3 regions of the Mesorhizobium sp. P2_C5_2 genome follow, and region 3 is predicted to be linked to each of the others. Evidence: predicted binding sites of a transcription regulator. Region 3 holds the regulator's gene; each other region holds the start of a gene.
The links. Region 3 encodes LexA, which represses DNA repair genes until DNA is damaged. Its sites were predicted from a motif close to TGTTCNNNNTGTGTTCNG; they were not measured.
Positions count from the first base shown of each region.

Region 1 (7,423 bases), on a different contig from region 3:
TATGCCGCCGCCATTCCGGCGGTTATTCTCGTCGGCCTGTCGAAAGGCGGCTTCGGCGGCGCTGTCGGCTTTGTCGGCGTGCCGCTGATGGCGCTGGCCATGCCGCCGGTGCAGGCGGCGGCCATCCTGCTGCCGATCCTGTGCCTGATGGACATCGTTTCGGTGTGGACGTGGTGGGGCGTCTATGACCGCAAGATGCTGGTCGACATGATGCCGGGCGCGGTGATCGGCATTGGCCTGGGCTGGCTGACGGCGGCGCTCGTGACTGAAGAGATGGTGCGGCTGATCGTCGGCGCGGTCGCGCTGATCTTCGTGCTGCGGTGGCTTTACCTGCAATTCCGCCACGGTTCCGACCATGCGGCGGCGCCCAACCGCATCGCCGCCGCCTTCTGGGGCACGGTCGCCGGCTTCACCAGCTTCGTTGCTCATGTCGGCGGCCCACCCTTCCAGGTCTATGCGCTGCCGATCAGGCTCGATCCGAAGGTGCTGTCGGGGACATCGGCGATCTTTTTTGCCGCCACCAATGCGCTGAAGCTGATCCCCTATTTCGCCCTCGGCCAGTTCGACACCGCCAATCTGACGGCGTCCGCCGTGCTGATGCCGCTGGCGCCGCTGGCCACCATTGCCGGCGCCTGGCTGGTGCGGCGCATGCGGCCGGAGATCTTCTATCCCTTCACCTATGCGACCGTGGCCGTGGTCGCGGTCAAGCTGCTGTGGGACGGGATCGCCGGCCTGATGTAGATGCGCGCGAGGCGACCGTACCGCCGCCGCCTCGGTCTTAGACGGCGCTCGGCACGAGGCGGCGACTGCCGTCAAAGGCCAGTGCGGCGCCGGCGATGACAACCAAAATCATGCCGGCGAGAATACCGATGTCGTGCTCAGTCGGCTTGAGCACCATGTCCGCGATGACGACCAGCATCACTGCATAGTCGAAGCGTGCCACGCTCGTCATACGCTGGCCCATGGCAAGGACAGCAGGTGACATGCCCTCCTTGGCGATTACGGCGCCCATGCGCTCGCCGATCGGTTTGAAGACGAACATGCCGATCGAAAAGGTCGTGGCGTAGCCGACGAGGCCGATGACAATCCACAGATCGGTGAACCCCACCCAGAAGCTGCACATGATGACGCCGAAGATCAGGGTCAGCATCGACATCGGTGCGAAAAATTTGCCGCCCAGCTGTCCGCTGGCACGTATCGTCTGCAACTTTTCCTCGATGTTGCCGGCACGCTCGGCAAGCATGCCGAGCAGGAACAGCACGAACCCACCTCCGACCCACAAGGTGGCCGTAACGATGTGGAAGAATTTGACGATCGAATACCAGTCCATGGTTTGCTCCTAGGTGTTCCGATGATCTGCGGCCGAGCGGTTTGCGCCGACCGTTTCAGAGGAGCGGGCGTTTAGCGCAACGCATGTTTCGGAACGATGTCGCGTCGACGCTCCAGCCTGTTACCGCCGTGTCGTCGGGCAAAAGACCATTGCTGTCGTCCATTTCTGGCTGACGGCAATCAGCGGCATCGCGCTAGGCTTTTGTGCGGGAATGCTGCTGTTCGCCTTCATTTCCCTGCGGGCGGCCTGGAAGAAGGCTTGAGCAAGCTGACGATCAGGTCCCGCGGGCCGTTGTGCTGATACGGCACAGAAGGGCAGCGGTCGATCAAGAAATATCCGCGCCGTTAAGGGTTCATTAAGCTTTACAGGTGTTTACTATGTCCATCCAGTTATCTGGATTCTTACCGAGTGGTTGGAGCCACTTCGTTTGACGCCTCCCTGTTAAACTCCTGAGAGCCGCCTTATCCGCGGCTCTTTTTTTGTCCGCATTTTGGGCCGTTAGAGCATGATGCCGAAAAGTGTGAAGCGGTTTTCTCGGACAAACGAGAACCGTTTGTCCAGGCATTATGCTCTGCGTTTTGACTTAGAGGCGGATTCAGATTTCAGGTGGATCCGACCTGAAATCATCCGGCTCTAGCGCCCATCCGCCGGCGTTAACCGTTTGTTAAACATGTGCTTGCCTTCACCGGCGGCGAAGCGCATTTTCAAGCCTCAGTCATCTAGGGTGCCGGCGTGACGGCGAAGAGCCGAATCAGCCGACGGGGCAGTGCAGGGGCGTACGATGAACGAGCCTTCGAAGGGCATCGCGAAAACCATCAAACTGGCGGAACGCCGGGTTTTCTCCCAATCCTTCAAACCGCTTTACCAGGAGGGCATGGGCCTGGTCGAGCAGGCAGCCGAATATCTCGACGGCAAGGGCCGGGCCGAGGCGAAAAAGCTGTCCAGGCTGGCAGCGACGCTCTATGCGGCCGAATCGATGCGGCTGACCACAAGGCTGATGCAGGTTGCCTCCTGGCTGCTTTTGCAGCGAGCGGCAAACTCCGGCGAGATGACCCGCGACCAGGTCGCTTCGGAGAAATCCAAGGTGCGCCTCGACACCGCGTCGGCGCATGACGAGGCGGTCGGTTGGAACGAACTGCCGAAGGATTTCCTCGACCTCGTCACCCGTTCGCTGCGCCTGCAGGCACTGGTGCGCCGCATGGACGAGGAGATCTATGGCGGCGCGTTTACCGAGACGCCGTCCGCCGTCCGCCGCGTCAATCCGGTTTCCGACCAGATCACGCTGCTGAACACGGCTTTCGCCCGGGGCTAACAGACTGCTTGATAATTCTACTCCGACGGGCATCTGAAGCGGTTTTCTGCGCTTCCGGTGCTCACGTACTCAAGTACGCTCCGCTCCGGTTCTCGAAAACCACCCCAGCTGTCTCGTCAGAGCGAATTCTCAAACAGCCTGTAGCTCCCGTTTCCGGTTTGTTCACATTTCGCTGGCATCGCTGTCCGCCGGAGGTAGACTTGGCGGATGGGGGAAGCGATTCGCATCATCGGTATCGACCCGGGGCTGAGGCGCACCGGCTGGGGCATCGTCGAAAGCCTAGGCAACTCGCTTCGCTTCGTAGCGTCGGGCACCGTGCGCTCCGACGACAAGGCGGCGCTGGCGACACGGCTCTGCCAATTGCATGACGGGCTGGCCGAGATCCTGCACGCGGCCATGCCGCACGAAGCGGCCGTCGAGCAAACCTTCGTCAACAAGGATGCGGTGGCGACGCTGAAGCTCGGCCAGGCGCGCGGCATAGCCATGCTGGTGCCGGCGCGCGCCGGCCTTGTCGTCGCCGAATATGCCCCCAATGCCGTCAAAAAGGCGGTGATCGGCGTCGGCCATGGCGACAAGAAGCAGATCCACATGATGGTCAAGGTGCTGTTGCCGAAAGCCACTTTCGACACCGAACATGCCGCCGACGCACTGGCCATCGCCATCTGCCACGCGCATCACCGGCAAAGCGTCGCCTACCGGATGGCGGCGTTGGCATCATGAAAGGCTATTGAGCATGATAGGCAAGCTCAAGGGCACACTCGACGAGATCGACGAGGATTTCTGCCTCGTCGACGTACATGGCGTCGGCTATGTCGCCTACTGTTCGGCGCGCACGCTGGCGTCGCTGCCGTCGCCGGGCGAAGCGGTGGTGCTGTTTATCGAAACCTATGTACGCGAGGACATGATCCGGCTTTACGGCTTTCAATCGGTGCTGGAGCGCGAATGGTTCCGACTGTTGATGACCAATGTGCAGGGCGTCGGCGCCAAGGTGGCGTTGGCGATCCTGTCGACATTGGCGCCGGCCGACCTCGCCAATGCGATCGCGCTGCGCGACATCGCCATGGTCAGCCGCGCGCCCGGCGTCGGCAAGAAGGTGGCCGAGCGCATCGTCACCGAACTGAAGAACAAGGCGCCGGCCTATGCCGGAACTGCCTCCGGCACCATCGGTCTCAAGCAAGAGCTCGGCGAAGGGGTCGCGCCGGCGCCGATCACCGACGCCGTTTCGGCGCTGGTCAATCTCGGCTATTCGCGTGACACGGCAGCCAATGCGGTGGCGGCGGCTCTGAAGACTGCCGGCGAGGACGCGGATGCCTCGAAGCTCATTCGTTTCGGGCTGAAGGAACTGGCGCGGTGAGCGGTTGCTTGTCCCGTCCTTTGCCCCGTGCGAGGAAGGCGGCATGAGCCTTTCTCCCCGCCTCATTACCCCGGAAAAGCACGGCGAGGATGCCGAGCAGACCTTGCGGCCGCAGACGCTCGCCGATTTCATCGGTCAGGCGGCGGTGCGGGCCAATCTCAAGGTCTTCATCGAGGCCGCCAAGGGCCGCAGCGAGGCGCTCGACCATGTGCTGTTCGTCGGGCCGCCGGGGCTTGGCAAGACGACGCTGGCGCAGATCATGGCGCGCGAGCTCGGCGTCAATTTCCGCTCGACCTCGGGCCCGGTGATCGCCAAGGCCGGCGATCTGGCGGCACTGCTCACCAATCTCGAGGACCGCGACGTGCTGTTCATCGACGAGATCCACCGACTCAATCCGGCGGTCGAGGAAATCCTCTATCCGGCGATGGAGGATTTTCAACTCGACCTGATCATCGGCGAGGGGCCGGCGGCGCGCTCGGTCAAGATCGACCTCGCCCGCTTCACATTGGTCGCCGCCACCACCCGGCTCGGCCTTTTGACCAATCCGCTGCGTGACCGTTTCGGCATTCCGGTGCGGCTCAATTTCTATTCGGTCGAGGAGTTGGAACAGATCGTGCGCCGCGGTGCCCGCATCCTGCAAATGCCGCTCGGCGACGATGGCGCACTGGAGATCGCGCGCCGCGCCCGCGGCACGCCGCGCATCGCCGGCCGGCTGCTGCGCCGGGTGCGCGATTTCGCCTCCGTTGCCGGGGACGGTCACGTCGACAAGCAGATTGCCGACGAAGCTTTGACGCGGCTGGAGGTCGACGGGCTCGGCCTCGACGCGCTCGACCGCCGCTATCTCTCGATGATCGCCCGCAATTTCGGCGGCGGTCCCGTCGGCATCGAGACCATCGCCGCCGGCCTGTCCGAGCCGCGCGACGCTATCGAGGACATTATCGAGCCCTATCTGATCCAGCAGGGTTTCATCCAGCGTACGCCGCGCGGCCGCGTGCTGACCGCCAATGCCTGGCGTCATCTCGGCCTCGACGCGCCGAAGGATCTGGCGCAGCAGCAGATCAACCTGTTCCAGGAAGAGTAACGGAGATTTGTCCTCCGGAACGGGTTGTCTGCGCAGAATCTCCTCAAGCCTGCCAGCGTGAAGGCGCATTCCTGGATTTTATCGAGCGTCGTAGTGTCGGCGCGGACTGCTCCGATCAAGTATCGGAGCGAAGAAAGTGATCACCAGACGCGGGTTCCTGAAATTCGTCGGGGGTTCGTTCCTCTCGCTGGCTTCGCTCAGTGCCTATGCGGTTGGCATCGAGCCGATGCTGTTGACGCATGTGAAGCGCTATCAACTGACGCCGCCGCATTGGCCGGCGGGTCTGAAGCTGCGGGTTGCGGTGCTTTCCGACATCCATGCCTGCCACCCCTGGATGACACCTGAGCGGATCGCTTCGCTCGCTGCTGAGGCGAATGCGCTCCGGCCCGATGTGATCCTCATGCTTGGAGACTTTCCTGCCGGCACGCGCATGGTGACGGGTTGGGTGGATGCGTCGGAATGGGCGCCGGCGCTGTCCGGCCTCAAGGCGCCGCTCGGCGTCTGGTCGGTCCTCGGCAACCATGACTGGTGGGAGGACCGTACCGCGCAAAGGGCTGGCGCCGGCCCGACGATTTCGCGCAAGGCGCTGGAGGCCGTCGGCATTCCGGTGCTGGAAAACGATGTCGTGCGCCTGGAAAAGGACGGCCACGGCTTCTGGCTTGCCGGCCTCGCGGATCAATTGGCGTTGCTCCCCGGCCGGGCCTGGGGCCGCAGTCACCCCAAGGGGCTGGACGATCTCGACGGCACGCTGGCCAAGATCAGCGACCAGGCGCCTATCATCCTGCTCGCCCACGAGCCCGACATTTTTCCGAAAGTGCCGGGGCGGGTTTCGCTGACGCTGTCGGGCCACACCCATGGCGGGCAGGTCCGGCTGTTCGGCTATTCACCTGTGGTGCCGTCCCGCTTCGGCAATCGTTTCGCCTATGGCCATGTCGTCGAGAATGACCGCAATTTGATTGTCTCAGGCGGGCTCGGCTTCAGCATCGCGCCGGTGCGGTTCGGTATGCGGCCGGAGATACTACAGATTGATCTGGGCTCAGCCTAGGGCTTGCCCTCAGTGAAGCGACCGGATCGCATCCATTACAGCAGGTTCGGCCTTGTCGCCGTTGAAAGCGTCGACGATGCCGAAGGCGCCGCCAAAACTCCACACCGACCATGAGAAGCCATGCGCCTCGGCACGCGCGATCATGTCCTTGACATAGGCGGCGCGGTATTGCGGCGGCATCACATAGGGGTTGCCGTATTCCTGGCGGATCATGCCGAATTCACCGAGCGTGATGTTTTCCGGCTTGATGCCGTTGGTCTTGGCCCAGGCGTCGACCTTTTCGAACGGCGCATCCATGACGCCGAGCAGCTTCTCGTCCGTGTCCATGCTGGCCACCTGCTCATCGAGATAGGAGAGCAAACCGTTCCGTCTGGTCCACGGCGCCTCGGCCTTCATCTTGGCGCGGATCGCATCCAGCTTCGCATCGAGTTCGGCACGCGGCACCGCGGTCAGCGGGTAGGGCAGGCCGGTGACATAAGGAATGAAATCGCCGGCCCAGGTCGCGCCCTGATGGGTGAGCAGGAACGGGTCGTAAGAGTGGAAGGTCCAGATGATGTTGTCGTCGGGGATTGTCTTCGGATCGATCCTGACCAGCGAGGCCGCATTGGAATAGCAGGCGCCGGTCAGGATAAGCGTCAGCCTGGTGGCCGAGGCGCGCGCGGCCGCGAACAGCTTCTGCTGTCGCTCCGGCCAAAGGTTGGTGCCGTCGCTGTCGCAGTCGACGATCGGCTCGTTCATCGGCTCGAAAGCGACCTGCGTCGGGTCCTCCGTGGCAAGCGTACGCGCCATTTTGCGGATGACCTCGACATAGGCGTCGAAGGTGGCGGGATCGTCCATCACCTGGCCCATCCCGGGCTCGCGGCCGCCACCGGCCGGGATGAGGTGCATGTCGACGATCACTTTCAGCCCGGCCCGGTTGATCATGCGGGCCGAGTCCCGCACGCTGGCATAAAGGTCGTCGCGCAGCGCCAGCGTCTGGTCGGAAAGGAACGGTGAGGGATCGACGGGCATGCGCAGGAAGTCGAAACCGGCGGCCTTCAATGCCTTGAGATCATCCTCGTTGAGGAACTTGCGCCATTCCGGATAGGGCAGGATGGCTTTGGGATCGTTCCACTTGTCTTCTCCGACCCAGGTCGTCCATTGGTCGAGGTTGAGGCCGCGCTTCATCGAAAAACTCGCGGCATGGCCGGGCAGCGCAGACGCCGCCAGCACCAGTAACGCCGCCATCAAGGTCTTGATCATCGCCGTCAACAGTGCCATCCGGTTTGCTGCGCTGGTGATATTGGCAGGACAGGTGCCCC
Region 1 covers NZ_JBFUDV010000001.1:1,392,313-1,399,735, forward strand. Annotated here, with positions in the region: gene AC1D1B_RS06705 (sulfite exporter TauE/SafE family protein) at 1-741, shown strand, start outside; gene AC1D1B_RS06710 (DUF2269 family protein) at 779-1,330, opposite strand; gene rcdA (protease adaptor protein RcdA) at 2,112-2,642, shown strand; gene ruvC (crossover junction endodeoxyribonuclease RuvC) at 2,850-3,362, shown strand; gene ruvA (Holliday junction branch migration protein RuvA) at 3,376-3,996, shown strand; gene ruvB (Holliday junction branch migration DNA helicase RuvB) at 4,040-5,077, shown strand; gene AC1D1B_RS06735 (metallophosphoesterase) at 5,214-6,122, shown strand; gene AC1D1B_RS06740 (glycoside hydrolase family 5 protein) at 6,132-7,382, opposite strand.
Region 1: a site for LexA is predicted at 2,791-2,808, ahead of ruvC (crossover junction endodeoxyribonuclease RuvC). Genes of this name have one in related genera too.

Region 2 (7,423 bases), on a different contig from region 3:
TTGGTGAGGTCGACATGCGCCACCTGGGCGGTCGCATGCACGCCGGCGTCGGTGCGGCCAGCGGCGCGCAACCGCACCGCCTCGCCGCTGAATTTCTCGATCGCCTGCTCTATCGCCTGCTGCACCGAAGGCTGATCCGCCTGGTGTTGCCAGCCGGCGAAGAGGCTGCCGTCATATTCGATATCGAGACGAAAACGCGGCATGAGCGATCTGCACCCGCCTAGAGCCGGAAGATTTCAGGTCGTTTCGACCTGAAATCTGAATCGGGCTCTAGATCGAAGAGATAGAGCATGATGTCATCCGAAAACCGCTTCACACTTTTCGGCATCATGCTCAGGCGGCGAGTGCGGTAAAGGCCTGGGCGTAGACCAGTCTGCCTTTTTCGGGTGCGTCACCCCAGGCCAGCGCCTGCAGCGCTTCGCCCTGGTATTCGCTCTCGAAGTTTTCGGCGCGCGCATGGTTGTAGCCGAAGCGGCCGTAATAGGCAGGATCGCCCAACACAACGGCGAGCACCTCGCCGGCATCCCTGAGGCGGATATGCGCCTCGCGGATCAACGCGCCGCCAATGCCCGAGCCGTGGAAAGACGGCTCGACGGCCAACGGCGCCAGCGCCACGGCTGCAAACTGCTTGCCGCCATTCTGGACGAACAGGCGGGAAAACAGGATATGGCCGACCACCTGGCCGTCTTCTTCCGCCACCAGCTCGACAACGGAGTCGCCGCCGGTGACCAGCGCGTCGACCAGCCCGGCCTCCGCCTGCTGACCGAATGCGTGTTCCTCGACGAGGCGTATAGCCTCGCGGTCCCGCAGCGTCGCGCCGCGTATCGACATCATGCTCATGAGAATTTCATTCCTTTTTCGATTTTGGCCCCGCGCAGAAACTCCTGCGCGGCAGCGGGCCTTCCGCCCGCCCGTTGAACTTCGACCAGCCTGACCGCGCCTGCCCCGCAGGCGACCGTCAGTCGGTCATCGAGAATTCCTCCCGACTCGCCCATGCCTTCCGAAAGCGTACCTTCAGAAAGCGTCGAGCGAAGCAGTTTCAGCCGTTCTGTGCGGCCGCCAATTTCGGCCTCGCACCAGGCGCCAGGGAATGGCGACAGGCCGCGAATGTGATTGTGGACCTCGCCAGCCGGCCGCGTCCAGTCAATACGCGTCTCCGATTTGTCGATTTTTCTGGCGTAGGTCACCCCGTCAGTCGCCTGCAAGGCTGATGCCAGCGTATTTGTCTCCAATCGGGACAATGCTTCCACAATCAGCGTGGCAGCAATGTTCATCAAGCGATCGTGCAGATCGCCGGCCGTCATATCGGGTCCGATGGCGCACTTTTCAACCAGTGCCACCGGGCCGGTGTCCAGGCCCTCTTCCATGCGCATCACCATCATGCCGGTCTCGGTGTCGCCGGCCATGATGGCGCGCTGGATGGGAGCTGCACCACGCCAGCGTGGCAAAAGCGAGGCGTGGCCGTTGACACAGCCGAGCTGCGGAGCCTCCAGAATAGGCTTCGGCAACAGCAGGCCATAGGCGACAACGACGGCGATATCGGCCTGCAACGCGCGGAAAGCGGCCTGCTCCGTCTCGCCTTTCAGCGAAGTTGGCGTGCGTACAGCGATCCCCAGCCGCTCGGCTTCGCGCTGCACCGGCGACGGTGTCAGCTCCAGCCCGCGGCGGCCCGCGGCGCGCGGCGGCTGGGTGTAAACGGCTGGTATCTCGTGCCCGGCCTCAGCAATCGCGCGCAGCACCGGCACCGAAAACTCCGGCGTGCCCATGAAGATGACGCGAAGCGGCATCTTCCTATCCCACCAGCTTGCCCGGCGCCTTGTCCTTGGCGAGCTTCTTGAACTTCTTGACCACCATATCGCGCTTCAGCTTCGAGATGTGGTCGATGAACAGGACGCCGTTGAGGTGGTCGATCTCGTGCTGCAGGCAGGTCGACATCAGGCCCTCGGCCTCGATCTCCTGCAGCTTGCCGTCGCGATCGAGATATTTTACCCGCACCGAAGCCGGTCGCTCGACCTCGGCGTAATAGTCGGGGATCGACAGGCAGCCTTCCTCGTAGACCGAGCGGGCGTCGGCGCTTTCGAGGACTTCGGGATTGATGAAGACATGCGGCGCCGGCGCCTCGTCTTCCTTGGCGAGATCGATGACCAGCATGCGCAGCGGCTCGCCGATCTGGATTGCGGCGAGACCGATGCCCGGCGCGTCATACATGGTCGCCAGCATGTCGTCAGCCAGTTTGCGCACGGACGCGTCGACGCGTTCGACCGGTTTGGAAACCTGGCGCAGGATCGGATCGGGAAGGATGATGAGCGGCTTGATCGACATGGCGTCTCACCTAAAACGTCGCAGGAAAAGCGTCAACCGGTGCGGTTGGCGCCCGTTCACGTTTTGATCTGTGCCAGGGCGGCGAATCGGCTATGCTTGGGGGATGAACGATCTGAGCACCATCCTTTCCGAACCCGTCGCCCGGCTCGGGGCCACGACCATCACGCTCGGCCATGCGCTGGTGTTCGGCGCGATCGTGTTTCTCGGCCTGTTCCTGGCGCTTGTCGTCGCTCTGTGGCGGTCGGCCAAGGCGCGCACCATCGCAGCCGCTGAGGCCGCCGACCACGCCCGCGACGCCGAGGCGCGGATGGCCGGCATATTGCAAAGCCAGGCCGAGATGCAGGGCCGCATGGGCGCCATCGCCGACGTGTTCGGCGCAAGGCAGGCCGAACTCAACCAGTCGATCGGCCAGCGGCTCGACGCCATGACCGGCCGCCTCGGCCAGACCATGACCGAGCAGACCAAGTCCACGCATGAAAGCCTGGCGAAATTGCAGGAACGGCTGGCGGTCATCGATACCGCCCAAGGCAACATCCAGTCGCTGGCCGGCCAGGTCGTGCAGTTGCAGGCGATCCTGTCCAACAAGCAGACGCGCGGCGCCTTCGGCCAGTCGCGCATGGAGGCGATCGTCGCCGACGGCCTGCCGATGGGCGCTTACGAATTCCAGGCCACGCTGTCGAATGGCAGCCGGCCCGACTGCCTGGTGCGGATGCCGAACGGCGCGCCGCAGCTTGCCATCGACGCCAAATTTCCGCTGGAAGCCTGGAATGCCATCCGCGCCGCCGACGGTGCGGAACTGCAGAAGGTCGCGGCCCAGGCTTTCCGCCGCGACATCGAAATCCATGTCCGCGATATCTCGGAAAAATACCTGATCCAGGGCGAGACGCAGGACACCGCCTTCATGTTCGTGCCGTCGGAATCGGTGTTTGCCGAAATCCACGAGAATTTCGACGCTCTCATCCAGAAGGCGCACCGCGCCCGTGTCATCATCGTCTCGCCGTCGCTGTTGATGCTGTCGATCCAGGTCATCCAGGCGATCCTCAAGGACGCCCGCATGCGCGAACAGGCGCATCTGATCCAGGGCGAGGTCATCCGGCTGATGGAGGATGTCGATCGCGTCGACGAGCGGGTGCGCCGGCTGCAGACGCATTTTGGCCAGTCGGCCAAGGACATCGAGGAGATACTGGTGTCGACCTCGAAAGTGACCAGGCGCGGCAAGAAGATCGAGGCGCTGGAGTTCGGCGAAAGCGAAGCCGAAGCGCGTGGCGGCGGACCGGCCAAGGCTGAACCCGGGGTACGAGTGGCGGATTCCAAGACGGGCCAACTCAGGCTCCGTGTCGTCGAAGGTGACGATTAGACCGTAGCCACGATTACGTGTGCCTGAATTTTGGCCGCAACCTCGCCGCTGCCATGTCTGGCCGTCATCGCGGCTGCGACATGATCGGTAGCGGTTTCCAGTTTTCCTCTGGCCTCGATTTCGTTGCGAAGCGGAGTTCCCTGGCAATAAGCAACGGCCGGAAGGCGCGGCGAGGAGGCACGGCTTTGTTCGGCTTTCGTCTCGATCGCCACACGGGAGAAACCTGCATCTTCCAGTTCGCCGCGGATCAGCGCCGTGTCATGGTAGCCGTGCGGCGTGCGGGCTAGAAAGCGCGGCGGATCGTCCGGAAAAATCTCCGCAAGAGCGTTCGTCACATCATCGGCGAATACATTCTCTTCGATGCGATCCCATACGTTGAACAGGAAATGGCCTCCGGGCTTCAGGACCCGCTTTGCTTCGCGATAGCCGGCGGTGCGGTCGGGAAAGAACATTGCGCCGAACTGGCAACAAACGAGATCGAATGCCGCATCTTCGAACGGCAGCGCCAGAGCATCCGCCTGACGCCATTGGATGCGACTGTCGGGAGCTTGCCGCGAGGCCGCGTAGTCGAGCATCGGCTGGTTGAGATCGGTCACGACATAGCTTGCGCCAGGAGACAGTTTTGGCGCCAGTGCGCGGGTGACAACCCCGGTGCCCGCGGCGATCTCCAAAACGGCGCTGGGTGACAGGGACGCTGCCCGTCGTGCAATATCCGCGGCGAATGGCTCGAAAATCAACGGCACCATGTAACGGTCGTAGTTTTCCGGAACCGAGCCGGCAAACACCTTGTCCGTTTCCGACATTGCTATCCCCCGCCATCCGTTTGATGGCGACCCTAGCACATCATCGTCTGGTTTGGGCCGCGTTTAACCGGGAGGCAGGTGCTACTGCGCCTCCACGATGCTTACGCCCTCGAATTCCGGAAGCCAGTGCAGGGCTGATCGGTGCCATTTCTGTTGGGTTGGAACCAGATCCTCGCGTTGCCGCGCGGTCCCTGCCCTGATCCCATAGATCTTCGGGCCGTCGCCGGCCGACGTGGCGTAAAGATGCGAACCGCAGTCGCCGCAAAAGGCCTGGGCGCGCTTGGCGCCGCTCGATCCTGTCTTGATATAGAGCTTCGGCGTGCCTTTGGTGATCCGGTAGTGATCCTCAGGCGCGGGAACGGTGACACGAAAGGCGGTGCCGGTTAGCTGCTGGCAATCCGTGCAATGACAGATAGAGGTCTTTTCCGGGTCGACCTCTGCTTCATAAGTTATGGCGCCGCAATGACACCCACCATCGATTTTCATGGTTGCTCCTCCGAAATCCGTCGAGTGATCTTAGCGGGACAAGGCGATGGGGCCAACGGTGGACTTCTGGTCCAGGACTAGTTCGATGCCGCCTCGACCTGTTTGCGCCGGTGTTCCCAGGTTCCCGTCGTTTGCGGCTTGACGAACAGCCTGGTGATCTCAGGCACCTCCTTCTTCAGCAGCGCCTCCAGGCGCTCGACGCAGGCTTCGATCTCGGGCGCCGTCAGATGGTCCTCGAATTCGATGCTGAGGCCGGCGACGATCTGTTGTGGTCCGAGGTGGACGGTGAGGACGCCATTGGCCCGCTGCACCGCCGGATCCTGCTGGGCGATGGCCAGCACCTTGGCTTGCACCTCGGGCGAGGCCGTCTCGCCGATGAGCAAGCCCTTGCTTTCTCGTGCCAGGAAGATCGCCGTGGCGCCGAGGATGATCGCGATGCCGATCGAGGCGGCGCCGTCGAGCTCGGGCATGTCAAGGAGATCTGCCGCCAATATGCCGGCGAAGGCGACGACGAGGCCGAGAAGAGCGGCGCTGTCCTCGAACAGGATCGTGTAAACACTCGGATCCTTGCTCGATTGCACGGCCTGCAGCCAGCCCTGCTTGCCCTTTTGCTGGCGGAACTCCTTCAGCGCCACATACCAGGAGCTGCCCTCGAACAGCATTGAGAGGCCAAGCACGATGTAGTTGATTTTGGGATTGGCGACCGGCTCGGGCGCCATGATGTGGACGACGCCCTCGTAGAAGGACACGCCGGCGCCAAGCGCAAAAACCAGCAGGGCGACAATAAAGCTCCAGAAATACAGCTCTCGGCCATGGCCGAGCGGATGCGTTCGGTCCGGCGGGCGGGCGGCGCGGTGCATGCCGTAGAGCAGCAGGCCGCCATTGCCGGTGTCGACCAGCGAGTGCACACCTTCCGACAGCATGGCCGAACTGCCGGTGAAGAAGGCGGCGACGAATTTGGTCAGCGCAATGGCGAGATTGCCGGCGAGCGCCGCGTAGATGACCATCTTTGATCCGCCATGCGCAGCCATGCCGTCTTGTCCCTCCAAGCCACCCAATGTAACGGCCCTGCCGCCGAAGCTCCACAGGCATCACAACGCACCAATCGCCCGGTCGTTCAGGCCCTTGAAGGCTCGCTAGAGCGTTTCACCGTTTCACGGAAACGGCGAGCCGCTCTATCTCTTTGTTTTTGCGCAATTCCGGACGGAAAACCGCTCACACTTTTCCTGGAATTGCTCCAGCGGAAAAGGCGCCCCTATTCGATGATCTCGTCCGTCCACACCTTGAAGCCGGCCAGCGTGCCGGGCCCAAAGATATGGGTCAACGGCACGTCGGCGGCGTCGCGGCCGGAGGCGATCAGGATGCGGCCGATGCGCGGCGAATTGTTACGCGGATCGAAGACATGCCAGCGACCGCCGAGATAGACCTCCATCCAGGCTGCGAAATCCATGCTCGCCCAGGGTTTGGCCAGGCCGATGTCGCTGATGTAGCCGGTGCAGTAGCGGGTCGGGATGTTGAGCGCGCGGCAGAAGGTGACGGCGAGATGGGCAAAGTCGCGGCAGACGCCGCTTTGCTCGCGATAGGCTTCCGCCGCGGTGCGCGTCGGCCGCGCATTGCCGTAGCTGAAGACGATGTGGTTGTGGACGAAGTCGCAGACCGCTTGTACGCGGGCAATGCCGAGCGGGGTGTTGCCGAACAACCGCCAGGCTTCGCTGGCCAGGAGATCGCTCTCGCAAAAGCGGCTGGGCAACAGAAACAGCAGTGTATCTGACGGCAGGTCGCGCACCTCGTGCTGCCAGGCCATCAGGTCGCCCATCTCGAATGTGCCGGGGTCGCGGATCACCGAATCGGTGCCGAAGGTAAAGCGGCCGGGTGGGGCGACGAAGCGGTTGCACCAGTTGCCGAAACTGTCGCGGTAGCTCTGGATCGGCACCGGCGGGTTGGAGGTGAGGAAATCCGGGCGCTCGAGATCGGATGCCCTGGAGTAGTGGACGTTGAGCATCGCGATCAGCGGCGTTTCCTGCGGAAAATCGAAACTCATCTCGCTGCCGATGCGGATTCGCATTGTCGTCCTGACCGGACTGCCTGATCATCGCCGGGCGAAGGCATGGCCGATGCTGCAGTGCGAAGACAACCATGGCACGGACCGGCATGGTTTACGAGCAAATTAGAAACCGGTTGAAAGCGGCCGGCTGGCGCTGGCGACAAGCACTCGCCCTCTTGCAGTCCGGCGTTTCTCTTGTTTCACTTAGGCTCCCAGCAACTGGAGGACCGAATCATGGCTAAAGGTGCGATGAAGGCGGGCAAGGAAGCCCGTAAGCCGAAGAAGGACGCCAAAAAGCCCGCCGCGGTTCCGGCGCTCAAGGCGCCGCCCGTCAAGGCGATGAGGCTCAAGGAAAAGTAATCTCACCCGGGGACCGTTGAAGTCCGGGCAAACCGTTTCGGCGCAGATTTT
Region 2 covers NZ_JBFUDV010000001.1:773,506-780,928, forward strand. Annotated here, with positions in the region: gene truA (tRNA pseudouridine(38-40) synthase TruA) at 1-203, opposite strand, end outside; gene AC1D1B_RS03620 (GNAT family N-acetyltransferase) at 334-840, opposite strand; gene fmt (methionyl-tRNA formyltransferase) at 837-1,787, opposite strand; gene def (peptide deformylase) at 1,792-2,322, opposite strand; gene AC1D1B_RS03635 (DNA recombination protein RmuC) at 2,426-3,679, shown strand; gene AC1D1B_RS03640 (class I SAM-dependent methyltransferase) at 3,676-4,482, opposite strand; gene AC1D1B_RS03645 (GFA family protein) at 4,564-4,968, opposite strand; gene AC1D1B_RS03650 (cation diffusion facilitator family transporter) at 5,046-5,999, opposite strand; gene AC1D1B_RS03655 (transglutaminase-like domain-containing protein) at 6,224-7,033, opposite strand; gene AC1D1B_RS03660 (hypothetical protein) at 7,247-7,372, shown strand.
Region 2: a site for LexA is predicted at 2,376-2,393, ahead of AC1D1B_RS03635 (DNA recombination protein RmuC). Genes of this name have one in related genera too.

Region 3 (7,423 bases):
ACGCGCAGACGCCACTGTCTTCTGCCCATGACGAGATGCTGTTCATCATCCAGCATCAGACATCGGAATTGTGGATGAAGCTGGCCTTGCACGAGATCGGCGCCGCGATCCGCGCGATCCGCGCCGACCGCCTCGAACCGAGCTTCAAGATGCTGTCTCGCGTCGCGCGCATCTTCGAGCAGCTCAACAATGCCTGGGACGTGCTGCGCACGATGACGCCCAGCGAGTACACCGAGTTTCGCGACGCGCTCGGCCAATCCTCGGGCTTCCAGTCCTGGCAGTACCGCGCCATCGAGTTCATGGCGGGCAACCGCAACCTCGCCATGCTCGGCCCGCACAAGCACCGGCCAGAACTTACGGACAGACTGGAAGCGATCCTGGCCACGCCGTCGCTCTATGACGAGGCGCTGCTGCTCCTGGCGCGCAACGGCTTCGACATCGGCGCCGACGCCAGGCGCACGGACTGGCGCGAGACGCGCGCAGAGAACGAAGAAGTGCTGGTTGCCTGGCAAACCGTTTACCGCGACCCGCAGCGCTACTGGATGCTCTACGAACTGGCCGAGAAGCTGGTCGACTTCGAGGATTACTTCCGCCGCTGGCGCTTCAACCACGTCACCACGGTCGAGCGCATCATCGGTTTGAAGCGCGGCACCGGCGGCACCTCAGGCGCCTCCTACCTGAAGAAGATGCTGGAGGTCGTGCTGTTTCCGGAGCTCTGGACGGTTCGCACCCGGCTCTGAGCTCTTTGTTTGGCGCAATTCCCAAGGCAAAGCGCAATGCGCTTTTCCCGGGAAAACCGCGTCACACTTTTCCTGGAATTGCGCCGGCTTCAGGTAACCGCGGTCTTCGCCGCGAAGCGGGCGTCCTGCCACGCGCCGGTGCGCAGAATATCCTCCAGCACTTCGACCGCCTGCCAGACATCGCCATAACCGACATAGAGCGGTGTGAAGCCGAAACGGATAGTCGACGGCGCCCGGAAATCGCCGATCACGCCGCGCTCGATCAGTGCGCGCATCACCTGATAGCCGTGCGGGTGGAGGAATGACACCTGGCTGCCACGCTGGCTGCCGTCGCGAGGACTTTCCAGTTCAAGCCCGTAGGCGCCGCATCTGGCTTCGACGAGCTGGATAAACAGGTCGGTCAGCGCGATGCTCTTTTTGCGCACCGCCGTCATATCGACATCGTTCCAGATATCGAGTGCGCCCTTGAGCGCCCGCATCGACAGCACCGGCTGCGTTCCGCACAGAAAGCGGCGGATGCCGCTGCCGACGGCAAAGCCCTGCTCGAAGGCAAAGGGCCGCGCATGGCCCCACCAGCCGCTGAGCGGCTGGTGGACATCGCCATGGTGGCGCGCGGCAGCATAGATGAAGGCCGGCGAGCCCGGGCCGCCATTGAGGTATTTGTAGGTGCAGCCGACGGCGAAATCGGCGTTGGCACGGTCGAGTTCGACTGGCAAGGCGCCGGCCGTGTGGCAGAGATCCCAGATGATCAGCGCGCCGGCGTCATGTGCCTTGCGCGTCAGCGCCGCCATGTCGCGCAACTGGCCGGATTTGTAGTTGACGTGGTTGACCAGGATGACCGCAACGCTGTCGTCGATCAGCTCCTCGATTGCGGCGGCGTCGACACCCTCCAGCCGCAGCCGCGTTCCCGGCCGGGTCGAGGCCACGCCTTCGGCCATGTAGAGGTCGGTCGGGAAACTGTCGCCCTCGGCAACGATGACCGACCGATCCGGCCGCATGCCGAGCGCGGCGTGCAGCAGCTTGTAGATGTTGATCGAGGTTGTGTCGCAGACCACCGTCTGCCCGTTGGCCGCGCCGATCAGTCGTCCGAGCTGATCTCCGAGTTCCACCGGCATGTTGAACCAGCCTGCGGTGTTCCAGGCGCGAATGAGATCCTGCGCCCATTCCCGCGTCGCGGCCTGCTGCAGTTCGCTGAAGACGGCTGGTGACGCGGCACCCAGCGAATTGCCGTCGAGATAGATCACGCCCTCCGGCAAGACAAAGCGTTCACGCATGGAACGCAGCGGATCAGCGGCATCCATAGCTTCGATTGCAGCGAGATCGGGTGTCATGCTCATGATCCGGTGCCCTCCATGGACAAACGCACTCGGCGGAGCCTGCCCGCCCAAACATGCCGGCGATCTTGAGCGGTCCTCCGGAAGCTGTCAAACATTATATATAATTTACGCAATGAAAGGCTTTGATATATAATCATCAGCCGAGCAATCTGTCTAATGGGTCACGATGCTGGATGACGAGCAGTCCTCGAAGACGGAAGCGGCCTATCGGCTGCTCAGGCGCGATATTCTTGCGACCCGGCTGGCGCCTGCCGCGCCGTTGAAGCTGAGCACGCTGCGCGGCACCTATGGTATCGGCTGGACGCCGCTGCGCGAGGCGCTGTCGCGGCTGGAGGCCGAACGGCTTGTGACGGCCATCAGCAACCGTGGGTTTGCGGTCGCTCCCGTCTCTCGGGCGGAGCTCGAGGACTTGTCGCGTGCGCGGCTGGTGGTCGAACTGCCCTTGCTGGTGGAATCGATCGAGAAGGGCGACCGTCAGTGGGAAGACGCGGTCGTTACCGCCCATTATCGTCTCTCACGGTGTGGGTCCGTTCTCGACGATCCCTCCGATGATGCCGTCGACGTGTGGTACGAAAAACATGATGCCTTCCACGCGGCGCTGCTCAATGCCGCGACATCCAGCTGGCTGCTGCGCTTCAATGCGACGATCTCCGACCAATTGCATCGCCATCACCGCTTTCTGGGCCTGGCCCCAACGCTGCGCGCGGCTGCCGGCCGCAAGGATGGACACCAGAAGGCCATGGAGGCCCTGCGCGACGCCGTGGCGATCGAACACCACACCGCACTGATGGAAGCAGCCCTTGATCGCGACACTGAGCGCGCAAAAACACTGATGACCGTTCACATCGGCTACACGCTGCAGGTCTATGCCCAGAGTGAACCGGGCGGCGCGGCGGATGCGGCGCAGCCCCACCCGAAAAAGCAGCGGCGATCGGGCAAGGCGTGAACCAGCCCAGATGACGCAGACCCTCGGCACTTCAGTCTCGTTTAACACCGTTGCCGGCAAACGAGCGCAGGCGCTGTCTGCGGCGTGCCGATGTTAAGCTGAACAAAACGTCAACACATTCATTAAACTTTAAATGGTTGCGGAACACAACTGGAACAGATAGTGTTTGTTCTGGGTTTGTTTTTTCCGATTCTGGTTTCAGAACCCCGGGGGGCCGCGATGCTGACGCGTAAACAACATGAGCTTCTGATGTTCATCCATGAACGCCTGAAGGAGAGCGGAATCCCGCCGTCTTTCGACGAGATGAAGGAGGCGCTGGACCTCGCCTCCAAGTCCGGCATTCACCGCCTGATCACGGCGCTCGAGGAGCGCGGTTTCATTCGCCGGCTGCCGAACCGGGCGCGCGCGCTGGAAGTGCTGCGGCTGCCCGACTCGATCGCGCCCGGCCTCAATGCGGCGAGGAAGTTTTCGCCAAGCGTCATCCAGGGCAGTCTCGGCCAAGGTGGCGTGGGGCAAGGCGGTCTCGGCCGGCAGATCAAGCCGGCCTCATCGTCGCGTTCGATGTCCGCCGGCAATGACGATGCGGTTTCCGCGGTGTCGATCCCGGTGATGGGACGCATCGCCGCCGGTGTGCCGATCGACGCCATCCAGCACCAGACGCATTCGATCTCGGTGCCGCCGGACATGATCATGGGCGGCGAACACTACGCGCTTGAGGTCAAGGGCGACTCGATGATCGAGGCCGGCATTTTCGACGGCGATACGGTCATTATCCGCAATGCCGACACCGCCAGCCCCGGCGAGATCATCGTGGCACTGGTCGACGAGGAGGAAGCGACGCTGAAACGCTTCCGCCGCAAGGGCGCCTCGATCGCGCTGGAAGCCGCCAACCCGGCTTATGAGACGCGCATCTTCGGGCCGGATCGGGTCAAGGTGCAGGGCAAACTCGTCGGATTGATCCGGCGTTACTGAACCGGCTCAGGTTTGTACGCCGGCTTCGCCGACCTTTCAGGCTGCTTGTAGGGCGGCAGGCCGCGCGCTTCGCGTGAGAAGCGGCGTTGCTCGTGCCAGGGACGATAAGGCTTGTCGACGGCGAAGCGGATGGTTGGCGCTGTCGCGGCCAATCGCGGATCGAAGAAGACGGCGGCACTGCCGTGGCGGGCAAGCTGCTTCTTCGTCACGACCAGCACCAGCGGGTCGCGGCACGGATTGTAGGCGGTGGCATCGTCGATGACGATCAGGCTCGCGAAAGCGCAGGCCGGCCGGGCCGTCTTGCGATCCTTCGCCAGCGCGATGATGGCACCGGATGGATGCCGAGCAATGCAGAGATCGCTCCTGCAATAGAAGGGCGCGCCTGGCGGCAGATCGAGTGGATCGAGATCGAACCGCGTGTCTGTTGCCTCGAATATCTCAGGCGGGATAATCGTTTCGGCCCTCAGCGCGCGTTTCCAGTTATCTGTGGTGAATTCGTTGAAGCGTTCGCGATTGAGCGCGAGTTCGCCGCCACCGATAGGCACAGCCACCAAATGCGCATCCTCGGAAATGAGCACATCAGGCGTGCGCACCTGCGGCACCGTCAACAGGCCGGCCAGCGCGAAGGGAATGGCCGCCAGCCTCAGCCAGGTGGTGGCCATGGTTGCAATGACGAGGGCGACCGCCACCAGCAGCACCGAGCGGATGGAGATCAACCCGACGGCATCGACCGGCGAGCGCTCGGAAATCCAGGCCGATATAGCGATCATCGCGGTCAGGCCCTTGCCCATCACATAGAGGAACGGCCCATCGGCGCCGAACGGCATAGCCAGCGCGCTGAGCACGGCGAACGGCATGACCACCAGCGAGACGATCGGCATTACTGTGAGATTGGCGAGTAGGCTGAGCGGCGACACGCGCTGAAAATGCCAGATGGCAAACAGCACGGTAGCACTGCCAGCGATAATCGAGGTCATGGCAAGGCCGCCCATGGCCAGCAGGAATTTTCGCGACAGGAAGCCGACAAAGGAGCGTTTCGCCGGCGGCGGCCTCACCTTGTCGGCGCGGTAGTCGGCCCAGCCGGCATAGGCGCCGACGAGCGCGGCGGTTGCGGCAAACGACATCTGGAAACTGGGGCCGACGACCTCATGCGGCGACACCAGGATGACGGCGATGGCCGAGATCGCCAGATTGCGCATGGTGAGCGCAGCACGGTCGAACAGCACCGCGACGAGCATGACCCCCAGCATGATGAAGCTGCGCTCGGCGGCAACCACGACGCCTGAAATGACGAGATAAGCGGCGATGGAGACAAGGGCCGCGGCGGCCGCATATTTCTTGACTGGCCGGCGCGAGGAGAAATCCGGAAACAGCGCAAACGCACCCCGCAGCAACGCCATGATGGTGCCGGCAACCAGCGCCATGTGCAGGCCGGAAATGGAGATGATGTGGTAGATGCCGGTGCGCCGCATCGCCTCGTTGACCTCGTCCGGAATGCCGGCGCGCACGCCGACTATCAGCGCTGCGGCAATCTCGCCTTCGGCTCCGCCGATCTTGCCCCTGATATGATCGGCAATGTTTTCGCGCGCATTCTCAATTGCCGAAGAGAGCCGTGCGGTCAGCGGCAGCGGTCCTTGCGCGGCGATGGTTTTGGGATTGCCGAGAAAGAAGCCGCTACCGCCGATGCCGGTGAAATAGCTGTCGAAGGAGAAATCATAGCTCTCCGGCCGCACCGGACCGGTCGGCGGCAACAGCCTGGCATAGCCGGTGATCAGGGAGCCGGCTGTCATATCGGCGGGAACAGTGCGCGCCGAGAGCCTGACCCGCTCCGGCGCGTAGCGCAGCTTGGGGCGAGCGGTCGAAATCACGTCGAGCGTCAGCCTGACGCGGCCGTTTTCCATCTGCTCAAGACTGACGACGCGGCCGGTCAGCCGTGTTTGAATCTCGGAACCGAGCATTTGCGTTCCGGCACGCCAGGTCTCGACCTTGACGGCGACGACGCCGAGCGCGCACAGCATCGCGGCCATAAAACACAGATGCGTCCTCGGCCAGGACCGCGCGACGGCTGCGCAACAGGCCGCGAGCAGCACAATGGCGATTGGCTGGGCAAAGCCCGGCTCGCTGGCCAGCGAGAAGTAAAGGACCACGCCGGCCGCCAGGAAAACCGGCACCAGCAGAAAGGCAACGCCACGGTCGAGTTCGGTGACGGCGGCCACGGCAAGGCTGCGACGGATTGCTGGCCATGTCGAACGGCGTAGCAGCCTGCGCAAACGGATGGCGGATGCGGGCACGGCGACCGGCACCGACGCAGTGTCATCCGGAGACAAAGGCCGGAGGCCAGGTCGCGTCTCGGGCAGCACGACGGGCATCGGCTCGGCATGGGGACTGTCGGCAAACAGGGAGCGTTCGTTGACGCTTGTCGCAGCGCCCTCGCCTTGATCCACGCCCCGGCCACGTCCAGCCATCGGGTCTGCCCCTTGCGCCCCAGACCTCCTATGCTACATGAACGCGCAAAGCGCGAAAGTCCGCGCGATCACGCCCCGCTTTCCAGCTTTGCCCGAGAATTGCCATGTCCAACAAAATAGCCATGTCCAACAGGGTGGTCACCCGTTTTGCCCCCTCGCCCACCGGCTACCTTCACATCGGTGGCGCGCGCACGGCGCTGTTCAACTGGCTGTATGCCAAGCACACCGACGGCACGATGGTGCTGCGCATCGAGGACACCGACCGCGAACGCTCCAGCGCCGCGGCAACCCAGGCCATTCTGGACGGGCTGACCTGGCTCGGCCTGTCCTGGGATGGCGAGGCCGTCTCGCAGTTCGAGCGCGCGCCGCGCCACCGCGAGGTGGCCGAGGAACTGGTGCGCCTGGGCAAGGCCTACTACGCCTACGAGACGCCGGCCGAGCTCGAGGCGATGCGCGAGGCGGCGCGCGCCAAGAGCCTGCCGCCGCGCTACAATGGCGCTTGGCGCGACCGCGCCCCCTCCGAGGCGCCCGCCGGCGTCAAAGGCGCCATCCGCATCAAGGCGCCGACCGAGGGCGAGACCGTGGTGCACGACCGCGTGCAGGGCGAGGTGCGCTTCCCCAACAAGGATCTCGACGATTTCATCATCCTGCGTTCGGATGGCGTCCCGACCTACATGCATGCCGTCGTCGTCGACGACCACGACATGGGTGTCACCCACATCATTCGCGGCGACGACCACCTGACCAATGCCGCGCGCCAGACGGTCATCTACAACGCCATGGGTTGGGAGGTGCCGTCCATGTCGCACATCCCGCTGATCCATGGGGCCGACGGCGCCAAATTGTCGAAGCGGCATGGCGCGCTCGGCGTCGAGGCCTACCGCGCCATGGGTTATCTGCCCGAGGCACTGCTCAACTATCTGGCCCGCCTCGGCTGGAGCCATGGCGACGACGAGGTGATGT
Region 3 covers NZ_JBFUDV010000004.1:614,219-621,641, reverse strand. Annotated here, with positions in the region: gene kynA (tryptophan 2,3-dioxygenase) at 1-740, shown strand, start outside; gene kynU (kynureninase) at 830-2,077, opposite strand; gene AC1D1B_RS18235 (GntR family transcriptional regulator) at 2,244-3,023, shown strand; gene lexA (transcriptional repressor LexA) at 3,243-3,995, shown strand; gene AC1D1B_RS18225 (ComEC/Rec2 family competence protein) at 3,989-6,460, opposite strand; gene gltX (glutamate--tRNA ligase) at 6,583-7,423, shown strand, end outside.